One region of the Entomomonas moraniae genome, then DNA from elsewhere that is predicted to be linked to it. Evidence: riboswitches for the same ligand, from Rfam matches in the RefSeq annotation. Region 1 holds a riboswitch; each other region holds the start of a gene.

What was found. Region 1 has a riboswitch for cobalamin ahead of DM558_RS03245 (cobyrinate a,c-diamide synthase). Riboswitches for the same ligand answer to the same signal wherever they lie in the genome.
Region 2: linked by a shared signal. The riboswitch ahead of DM558_RS04440 (TonB-dependent receptor plug domain-containing protein) and the one ahead of DM558_RS03245 (cobyrinate a,c-diamide synthase) in region 1 are both predicted to bind cobalamin.
Region 3: linked by a shared signal. The riboswitch ahead of DM558_RS06445 (energy-coupling factor ABC transporter permease) and the one ahead of DM558_RS03245 (cobyrinate a,c-diamide synthase) in region 1 are both predicted to bind cobalamin.

Annotation. Positions count from the first base shown of each region.
Region 1 covers NZ_CP029822.1:676,335-679,615, forward strand. Annotated here, with positions in the region: gene DM558_RS03235 (cob(I)yrinic acid a,c-diamide adenosyltransferase) at 64-609, shown strand; gene DM558_RS03240 (NAD(P)-dependent oxidoreductase) at 625-1,077, shown strand; cobalamin riboswitch at 1,121-1,304, shown strand; gene DM558_RS03245 (cobyrinate a,c-diamide synthase) at 1,435-2,790, shown strand; gene cbiB (adenosylcobinamide-phosphate synthase CbiB) at 2,787-3,281, shown strand, end outside.
Region 2 covers NZ_CP029822.1:930,401-933,681, reverse strand. Annotated here, with positions in the region: gene DM558_RS04440 (TonB-dependent receptor plug domain-containing protein) at 1-1,096, opposite strand, end outside; cobalamin riboswitch at 1,200-1,397, opposite strand; gene DM558_RS04435 (translation initiation factor Sui1) at 1,514-1,879, opposite strand; gene DM558_RS04430 (DUF2333 family protein) at 1,884-2,945, opposite strand; gene DM558_RS04425 (hypothetical protein) at 3,182-3,281, shown strand, end outside.
Region 3 covers NZ_CP029822.1:1,339,829-1,343,109, reverse strand. Annotated here, with positions in the region: gene cynR (transcriptional regulator CynR) at 1-176, shown strand, start outside; gene DM558_RS06455 (DUF4279 domain-containing protein) at 449-877, opposite strand; gene DM558_RS06450 (DUF4279 domain-containing protein) at 886-1,296, opposite strand; cobalamin riboswitch at 1,443-1,613, shown strand; gene DM558_RS06445 (energy-coupling factor ABC transporter permease) at 1,732-2,463, shown strand; gene DM558_RS06440 (energy-coupling factor ABC transporter substrate-binding protein) at 2,460-2,750, shown strand; gene cbiQ (cobalt ECF transporter T component CbiQ) at 2,737-3,281, shown strand, end outside.

The DNA of each region.
Region 1 (3,281 bases):
ACGTTGATAAACATCATACGTGATAATCTAATACTTTGCATTTCACATTATTTAGAGGTGATTATGGGGTTTAAGTTAGCCAAAATTATTACGAAAACGGGCGATCAGGGATTGACTCGGTTAGGTGATGGTTCACGGGTGAGTAAAGCCTCTCCTCGAGTTATGGCAATAGGTGGCATTGATGAGCTAAATACCAGTATTGGGCTATTGCGAGCGTATGTGAATAATAGTGAAATAATCGACCAGCTCATTATTATTCAGCATCAGTTATTGGTAACTGGATCGCAACTGGCTAACTCTAATCGCTGCGCGTTACAAACCCGTCATGTTGAGTTTTTGGAAAATTGGGCAGCTACGTTAATGCAACAGCTAGATCCTGTGCAGGATTTTGTTTTACCCGGTGGTTCAAAAGCAGCAGCACATTGCCATATGGCACGTGTGACCTGTCGTCGAACAGAGCGTTATTTAATTGCGGCTGATTTAAAAGAAGATTATATTCCTACCATTATGCAATATTTAAATCGTCTATCGGATGTGTTGTTCGTATTAGCTAGAGTGTTAAATAAAGAACTGGGTGTTTCAGAGATTGTATTAAACAGAGAAATCTAACGTAAAGGTATAACGATGACAGCACTTTATCCTCTGGCACTTAAACTAACCCATAAAAAAGTATTGATTGTGGGGGCGGGTAAAGTTGCCTTACGCAAATTAACAGGGCTACTTGATACAGGTGCAGAAATTACGGTTGTTTCACCAGAAATATTGCCAGAAATACAAAAGATAACACAGATAAAAATTATTGAGCGCCCCTTTGAGAGTGAAGATGTGAAAGGGTTTCATATCATCTATGCTGCCACAAATCAACCAGCCGTTAATGATAGCGTTGCGCAAAATATTGAAGATTGGCAATGGTTTGATGATACCGCAAATCCTCAAACTTCTAGCTTTTATACGCCCGCGGTAGTGCGTGTTGATGGTCTAGTTGTGGCTATCTCGACAGAAAATAAAGACCCTGTTAGAGCAAAATCAGTTAAACAGAAATTGACGGATTTTTTACTTGGGTCAATTAAATCGTAGTTATTTTTAATTGCCATGTTATTTTAATGGACTATCTATTAGTATGTTAAATACGTATTACAAATATGTAATAAGCAACTGCTTGTTATGGAAACAGGTGTAATTCCTGTGCAGCCCCCGCTGCTGTAAGGTGGACGACCCTTTTGATACCACTGAGTGAATCACTCGGGAAGGTGGAGGGAAGAATGAAGCTAAGCCAGAAGACCATTTGTAATGCCAAATAACACCTTCGGTGGGAAGGCGGGTTGTGCTTATTCATGTCTACTTATTTCGATTCATCAATAGCAAACGCGCATTCCTACTTGTTGATAACAAGGTGTGAATTTTTTGTTTGCGGGTGGATAGGCAAAAAGAGTCATGAAAAAGATCATGTTTGGGGCAACCCATAGTGGTGCAGGTAAAACCACAATTACTTTAGGTATAATGCATGCCTTAACCTTACGTGGGTTAAAAGTGCAACCTTATAAAGTGGGGCCTGACTATATCGATACAGGGTGGCACCAGTTAGCCACTCATCAAGCTTCTTGTAATTTAGATGCCTTTATGGTGCCTGAAGAGAACTTACATTATCTTTTCCATACCCATGCACAAACAGCTGATATCAATATTATTGAAGGGGTGATGGGGCTTTATGATGGCTATGGCATCGATCCTAACTATTGTAGCAGTGCAGCGTTAGCCAAAAGCCTTGCTTGCCCGATTGTTTTAGTGGTTGATGGTAAGGCAGTTTCTACATCCATTGCGGCTACAGTGAAAGGGTTTCAGGTATTCCAGCCAAATGTACCCATTGTCGGAGTGGTGATAAATCGGGTTAATACCGATAGCCATTATCAATTATTAAAACAAGCCATCGAGACGTATTGCCAACTTCCTGTATTAGGCCATTTACCCAGTCTTGCAGAGCTAGCCTTACCTGAACGGCATCTAGGATTAGTCCCTTCTGAAGAGATGAGCGATATGCAATCCTATTGGCAGAAGTTGGCTGATACGGTAGAGCAATACATTGAGATTGATAATATTCTTTCCCTAAGTGAAAGTACTGAAGAAACTATAGTTTCACCTAGGTTACCTGATTCGAGAAACTATCAAGGGCTTAGAATGGCCATTGCTCAAGATGCGGCCTTCCATTTTTACTATCAAGATAATTTAGAGTTGCTTAAGACTTTAGGCATCACATTAGTTCCTTTCAGCCCACTTTCTGATAAAGCTTTGCCTGACTGCGATTTAATTTATTTAGGTGGTGGTTTCCCTGAAATATTTGCAGAGCAGCTAGCCGCTAATCTATCTATGCGTCAATCTATTGCAGATGCACATCAGCAGTTAATCCCTATTTATGCTGAGTGTGGAGGATTGATGTATTTGGGGGAGTCATTGCAGGTTGATGGGCAAGTTTACCCAATGGTTGGCGTGTTAACGGGGTACAGTCAAATGAGCAAAGGCTTAAAACGTTTTGGCTATTGTGAAGCAAAAGCGTTACAAAATACGCTATTGGCTAATAAGGGTGAAATACTAAGAGGGCATGAGTTTCACCATTCAGAGTTTATTACATCACTTGATTGTGCTTTTGATCTTTATAAAACACGTGATGGCGAAATCATCAAAACGTGGCAAGGAGGTTATCAGCTGGGTAATACATTAGCCAGTTATTTACATGTTCATTTCTATCAGAACCCTTTTATGCTATGCCGATGGCTAGATAGGGCGGTGCAATGAGCTGCTTTTGGGGGATTGTGCCGATTGTAATTGGATTTATGCTAGATCTATGGTTGGGTGATCCTCCCAATTGGCCTCACCCTGTACGTTGGATTGGCTCTAGTATCAACTTCTTACAACAACGTATTCGCAAAGTGTGCCAGAGTGAGATGTCTTTAAAATGGGGCGGCTTAGCCTTGTGGATTGTGATTGTTGGCGGTACGTATTGGGTGACATGGGGAGTTATCTATGTATTGGCACTAGGATCATTCTGGTTAAGCCTTATGGTGCAATGTTTATTGGCCTATAGCATTTTAGCAACAAAATGCCTGAAAGATGCTGCAGTAACAGTTTTTCAAGCATTGGATATGGGGACAGTAGAGGAGGCTAGAGAAAAACTTTCTTATATTGTTGGCAGGGATACTTCTCAACTCGATAAACCTCAGATAACCCGCGCCGTAGTGGAAACAGTGGCTGAAAATACGGTGGACGGTATCATTGCACCATTATTT
Region 2 (3,281 bases), 250 kb from region 1:
TTCTGTTGTAATCAGTACTTGCATGAAGTTTATCATTTAAATAGTCAAGGCCAAGTAATACTCTATTTTTTTCATCAAGATCAATGGTATTAAGCCATGTTGCAGAGTCACGATACGTGTTATAAACAGAGGACTCTGTTGAGAATTTATCTTTGCTCTTTAATTTATCTTCGGCATGGCCTACCTCAAGTCGAGAAGTCCATACATCATTGATATGATAATTAAGATAAGCAGACGTACTATTTAAAGCAAAAAGATTATAAGGCTTTGTAGTGGCATAAGTCATATACGTAGAGGAATCATAACGCCCATAAGGATTATCGTACTCTGACTTGCCACGCTGATCTAATGCATTAAAACCAAGTTCAATATCATCTGTTAACTGATAACTAAACGTAAAACTAAACGATTTATTACGGTATCCATCATGGTCGCTATCACTGGGGAATGAACGTCTAGTGCGATCAATACCATTAGTTTCATTCAATGCAGCATTAAGACTAAACCGTGTTTTATCAGTTCCACCCGAAAGACCTAATGCACTCTCTTGTGTCCCTCTATTACCGAATGCTACACGTAGACGAGGATTAATACCGTTCCCATTTGCTCGGCGAGTAAAAATTTGAATAACCCCACCAATAGCATCGGCACCATAAATAGCTGAGCGAGAGCCACGTAAAACCTCAACCCGCTCAATCTGATCCATAGATAAATATTGTAGAGATGCCCCTCCCGCTGATGCAGAACCAACACGTTGACCATCAATCAAAACGAGACTTTGAGCCGTTTTTGTTCCACGAATAAAAACACTGGTTACAGAGCCTCTTCCCCCTGTTTGAGTTACTTGTACGCCCGGAACTCTGTTGAGTAGGTCAGCTACACTTGATGGTTGTAATCGATCAATATCTTCACGAGTAAAAACACTCACGGCCGCATTCGTTTCTGAACGTGGTTGAGCATCACGATTTGCGGTTACAACAATAGTATCTAGCTTTAATGCATCATCTAAGGTTTCTTTTGATGTTTTTGTTTCCGCCCATGCAGAAGTAGTAACTGCTAGCATTAAAGGGATGGGGTAAAATAATGATTGCTTCATGAAAGTCCTCAAAAGTTATAAAGGCTTTTGAGGAGGGAAAAACAGGCAGCATAGAACACAGCTGCTGGTGAAACCCTCCGCTACACCAGGAGTCATTGCGCTTAATACAGATGTATTTTAGGTCGGTCTCCGGGCTTATGACCTACAGACTTTCCCTTCCCATAATTAAATTACAGTGGGTTAATAAAGTGTAGTGCTGTGTTGCTGTCAATTACCGTTGCGGGGGCAGCGTAGGATTCTCACACCTACTTCCCGTTTCCTAACGCAAAACGAGGGGCTACATTAAAATATAATGTCACAATTTACAAGTGCTACTTAATATTTATTAAGAAACCATTAAGTGTTGATAGCTAAATAGAGTTAGAACATAAGATTGAGCGAAAGACTAAATCTTATCAATGATGAAATATCTAAAATTTATCCGCCTGATTTTTTTGCTAGAAAGCCACGTTTAATCAGCTCATTCAATAAAAGCTCAACATGGTCACCCTGAATTTCAATAACTCCTTCTTTTAAAGTACCGCCAGTGCCACATTTACGTTTTAAGACTGCGGCTAGCTCTTTTAACTCTTTTTCACTAAGCGCAATTCCCGTAATTGTTGAAACTGTTTTCCCCCCCCTCCCTTTACTCTCTCGGCGAACTCGAGCGATCCCATCTCCTGATGGAATTAATGTATTACAACAGCATTCAACAACTGGTTGACGGCATACAGGGCAAGTGCGCCCTGTATCTGTTGAATAAACTAATCCACCTAAATCAGATAAAGAAGATTTCTTAGCCACAGACTTAACCCTGTTCTAATAGGCGACGTAGATCGATGATAGCAGCATTCGCCCTTGAAATATAACTGGCCATGACTAACGAGTGATTAGCTAAAAAACCAAAACCAGAACCATTTAAAATCACAGGACTCCAAACAGTTTGCTGGGTTGCTTCTAAATCACGAATGATTTGCTTAAGGCTTGTTTGAGCTTCTTTTTTAGCTAACACATCTTTAAAATCTACTTCAACTGCACGTAATAATAATGAAAGGGCCCACGCTTGTCCTCGTGCCTCATAGAAAACATTATCTATTTGAAACCAAGGTGTTTGGGTGACCTTATCTTTATCGGTTACAAAGTCGGTTGTATCTTGCAACATAGAACTAATATTTTGTTGACCAACACTTGCTGCCAAACGTTGAGACATAGAGCCTAATTGTGTTTCTACAAGCCCCAACCACGCGGCCAAATTATCAGCACGGGCATAAAATTTACCATCGGCATTATTTGGATTTAATAACTGCTTTTCATAGGCATTTAAAAAATCTATTCCTTGAGCATAACGCTCTTCAGCTGCAGGGAAAAGCCAACTCGTTGGGGCGGTGCTAAAGCTTTCGAATGCCTTTGAAAGATTAGTGTTTTCAGAAGATTGCGATTGTGATCGTGAAAAAGAACGTTGCATAGACAATGTCATATCACGTGTTTGCTTAAGAACTCCTATCTCCCAACTAGGAATATTATCTAACCATATCCCCGGAGGAAACATATCATTGGTCAAAAATCCACCTGGTTTATTAATCAATGTTGAAGATATTCTTTTTAATGTTTCAACTGTCGTAAATCCAACAGGAATATTTTCGGGAGCAATATTTAAAGAAGCTGCGGCTTGTTTTGCATTGTCTGTGACAGAGAATAAGTCAGGCTCTCTACTCCAATAAATACCTATACCAATGCAAACGAGTAAATAGATCCCTATAATACTACTCACCACCAAAAATAGCTTAGACTTTATTTTTGAAGTTTTTTTTGCAATAACATGATCCATTACATTGGTATCCGTTACTTCTTTCTTTTTAAATCCAAACATGATAATTATTCGGCCTTATCTTTATTAAACTGGGCTAATTATAACGATACATAGGCATTGACTACTACTTTATTTGTAATAAAAAAAGTCTATATTAAGTGTTAAGTATATAGCATATTTCTATTTTGTTCACGAATTAAACAGCTTTTTAGCCTATTGGATAATTGTAGTTATCACAAAAAAGAGCTAAATTTGTAGCAAAGATAGTTTTCAATATCAATTAGAAGCCATAGATTATGCTTACTGCTTTATCTTTTATATTAGTAACGTATATTGTTACCACAGTTATTGCATTAGTTATTCGAAAAAAGAATAACTTACCATGGGGCGTTTTCT
Region 3 (3,281 bases), 660 kb from region 1:
AAACCTCTCTCTTAACTGTTATCCCCAGTAATATACCCAATGCTTATAACAGGCTTGTTGTTATTCCCTTGCTAAAACAGCCTTTAGAGAGAACAGCAATACTCATGCGCCGTAAAGACTCATGGCAATCTACTGCCCTTAAAGCTTTTATCACTTATGCTAAAAACTTAGTGTAATAGATGAATGATTAAAAAAATCGTATTCTTTTAAGCGTCGTAAACTTAGGTTCACTAATAAAAAAGATATTAGAAGTGAGCACTCTACTAATCATAGCACTTAGTTTTCTAGATTCCTGAAATGGAAAAACAACCAATGATTGACAAATTAGCCTGTATAGTTAAAAAATACTTGGCTTGAGGGTGTAATTTCTATTGAAGCCAATGAGATGGCTCTTAAGTATTGGCAGTAAGAAGTTTACGGTGTTTATATTAAGCCTAGGATCAATTCATTAGATAATGTATTGATCAAACATAATTTTTGCATAAATATCGTTAATAAATGTCAGTGTTTTATGGTCAAAGCCTTTAGCAGGTTTTAACCCGCATTTGTCTTCATTTTTCATTTTAATGATTATTCGAAACTCATGGTTCGTATTATATTGTTTTTTTAGTGATCTAATGATTTCTTTTTTGTCTGCTAATAATGAAATGAGTTGGCTGAGCTGATCGTTAATATCATGTGAGATTTCCTCTGGTGTTTCTATTATCCAGCTAGTTGCATTAGCTTTTTCGTTGTCATTGTTGATTAATGGTTGATAGGGTTTAACGTTTGATGGTTGTAGTTCTAATAAATTACTTATAAGGGTTGTATTTAAATCATGGGTATAAATTAAAAAGCAAACTTTAACAGTGGCGGAGGTTGCGAAAGGATCTTCCATTAAGTTACCTACGAGTTAATATAAAAATCTATGTCTATTTCTGCCTGAATTGAGTTAATAAAGGCAATACTACTTGTTTCAAAATAAATACTGGGTATTTCGCTGTTTTCAACGTATACAAAAAATCCAAATATGAAATTAACATCATGTAACTGCTGTTTAATAGCTAATAATTTATCTTCTTTTCCTTTAAGTAACACTATTATCTGATTTAATGAATCGTTTATATCCATTGAATCTTTCCTTGTAGGGCCTAACTCCCAGCTCGTAAACGTGTATTTATGTGTATTGTTTTGACTTATTGTATTTCCTTTTATACGCGTTTTTGTGGGCTGAATATTTAGTTGTTGACTAATTAAATCTGTATCAAATCGATCAGCTGTAATACGAAAAGTTAAACCAATATTAGTTTTATCCATAGTTCTTCAGCTATATAGAATATTAGAGTATCACTTTAGCATAGAGAGTTATTTAAGGGTATGAGGTATTAAATTTAACCAACTCATTACCTACATCAATACTTCACCACTTTTATATTTACCCTTATATAAAAACAGCATAAACTCTTAACTAACGGTAATCAAACATAGCTTAATTGCTAGGAAGCAGGTGTGAATCCTGCGCAGCCCCCGCTGCTGTAAGGTGGACGAATCTGTCATGACCACTGAGGAAACTCGGGAAGGGACGGATGAGAATGAAGCCAAGCCAGAAGACCTGTTTGATTACCTAGGATACCTCCTTCGGTGGGAAGGGTAGTCTATCGATGAAATATTTCTCCCTTTTTTTATTTCATATGTATAGCCTTATTAACACCGAGTTAGGTGTATATGTCTCTGACAAATAAGGTTATTACGATGAAAATCAAGCTCAAGCCTTTGTCACTAGTAGCCGGGGCGGCATTACTGACTCTCTTTCCTCAACAAGCGTTTGCTATGCATATTATGGAAGGTTTTTTACCGCCTGTTTGGGCGGGTGCGTGGTGGCTTATTTATGTTCCTTTTTTGATTTTAGGGCTTTTTCAGCTAAAGAAAATTTCTGCAACGGGGACGGATAAAAAAATATTGTTAGCTTTGTGCGCGGCATTCGTATTCGTATTGTCTTCCTTAAAAATGCCTTCTGTTACGGGGAGTTGTTCTCATCCTACAGGGGTTGGCTTAGGGGTAGTCATGTTTGGCCCTTGGGTTATGGCTGTCTTAGGGGGAATCGTATTATTATTTCAAGCTTTATTTTTGGCGCATGGTGGGCTTACTACTCTGGGTGCCAATGGCATGTCGATGGCTGTGGGTGGTCCGGTTGTAGGTTATGCGATTTGGAGAATAGCTAATCGATTAAAAATTCGCAAAGATGTGGGTGTTTTTCTCTGTGCTTTTACAGCTGATATCGCGACGTATTTTATTACTTCTATTCAATTGGCTGGGGCCTTCCCCGATCCTCAATTTGGTTTTATGGCCTCAGCCGCTAAATTTATGGGTATTTTCTGTTTAACTCAAATACCAATTGCAATTGCTGAGGGCTTGTTAACAGTAATTGTTTATAACATTGTGGTTGATCGTAAGATTGCACCGGCGGAAGGATTTGTGAGATGAAAAAGAATTTAATACTGTTAGCGATAGTGATCGTGATGTGTTTAATCCCATTTTTTATGCCTACCAATAAGGGGGCTGAGTTCGGCGGTTCAGATGATCAAGCGGAAGGTGCTATTAGCCAAACACATCCTGATTATAAACCTTGGTTTTCTTCTTTCTTTGAACCTGCCAGTGGAGAGATAGAAAGTTTATTATTTACTTTGCAAGGCTCTTTGGGAACCGGCGTTATATGTTATATCTTAGGCTATTACCGTGGTAGAAGGCTAAAAGATAATGCTAGAGATTGATCATTATGCCTATCAAAGCCGCTGGCGCACAGTAAACCCTTTGTTTAAAGCGGCGGCTTATATTATTTTATTATTGATAGCGTTGTGTACTTTTTGGTGGTTACAGATTGTTATTTTATTGGTCTTAGCGCCTATTAGTTGTTATGTCACTCGCATCTCTTTGGGTAAATATTGTAAATGGATGATGGTTCCCTTTTCTTTTTTATTGGTCAGTATGCTGGGTATTTTAGTGTCATTTGCTTGGGAAGCTAACTCTTTATTGGTCAGCTTCCCCGTGGGTTCGCTTTATATCGGTATTAGTGCTGACTCATTGGCTGTTGCTCAGAACGCTTTCTTTCGTAGTCTCTCTTGTTTGGCGGTTACTTATTTATTTGTATTAACAACACCTTTTGATCAGTTGATTTATATTGGTAAAAAACTGCGCGTTCCCAATGTTTTGTTAGAGACTATTTTGTTGACTTACCGCTTTATTTTTATTTTTTTAGATGAAGTTGTGGCTATCAAGCGTGCCCAAACTTTACGTTTTGGTTA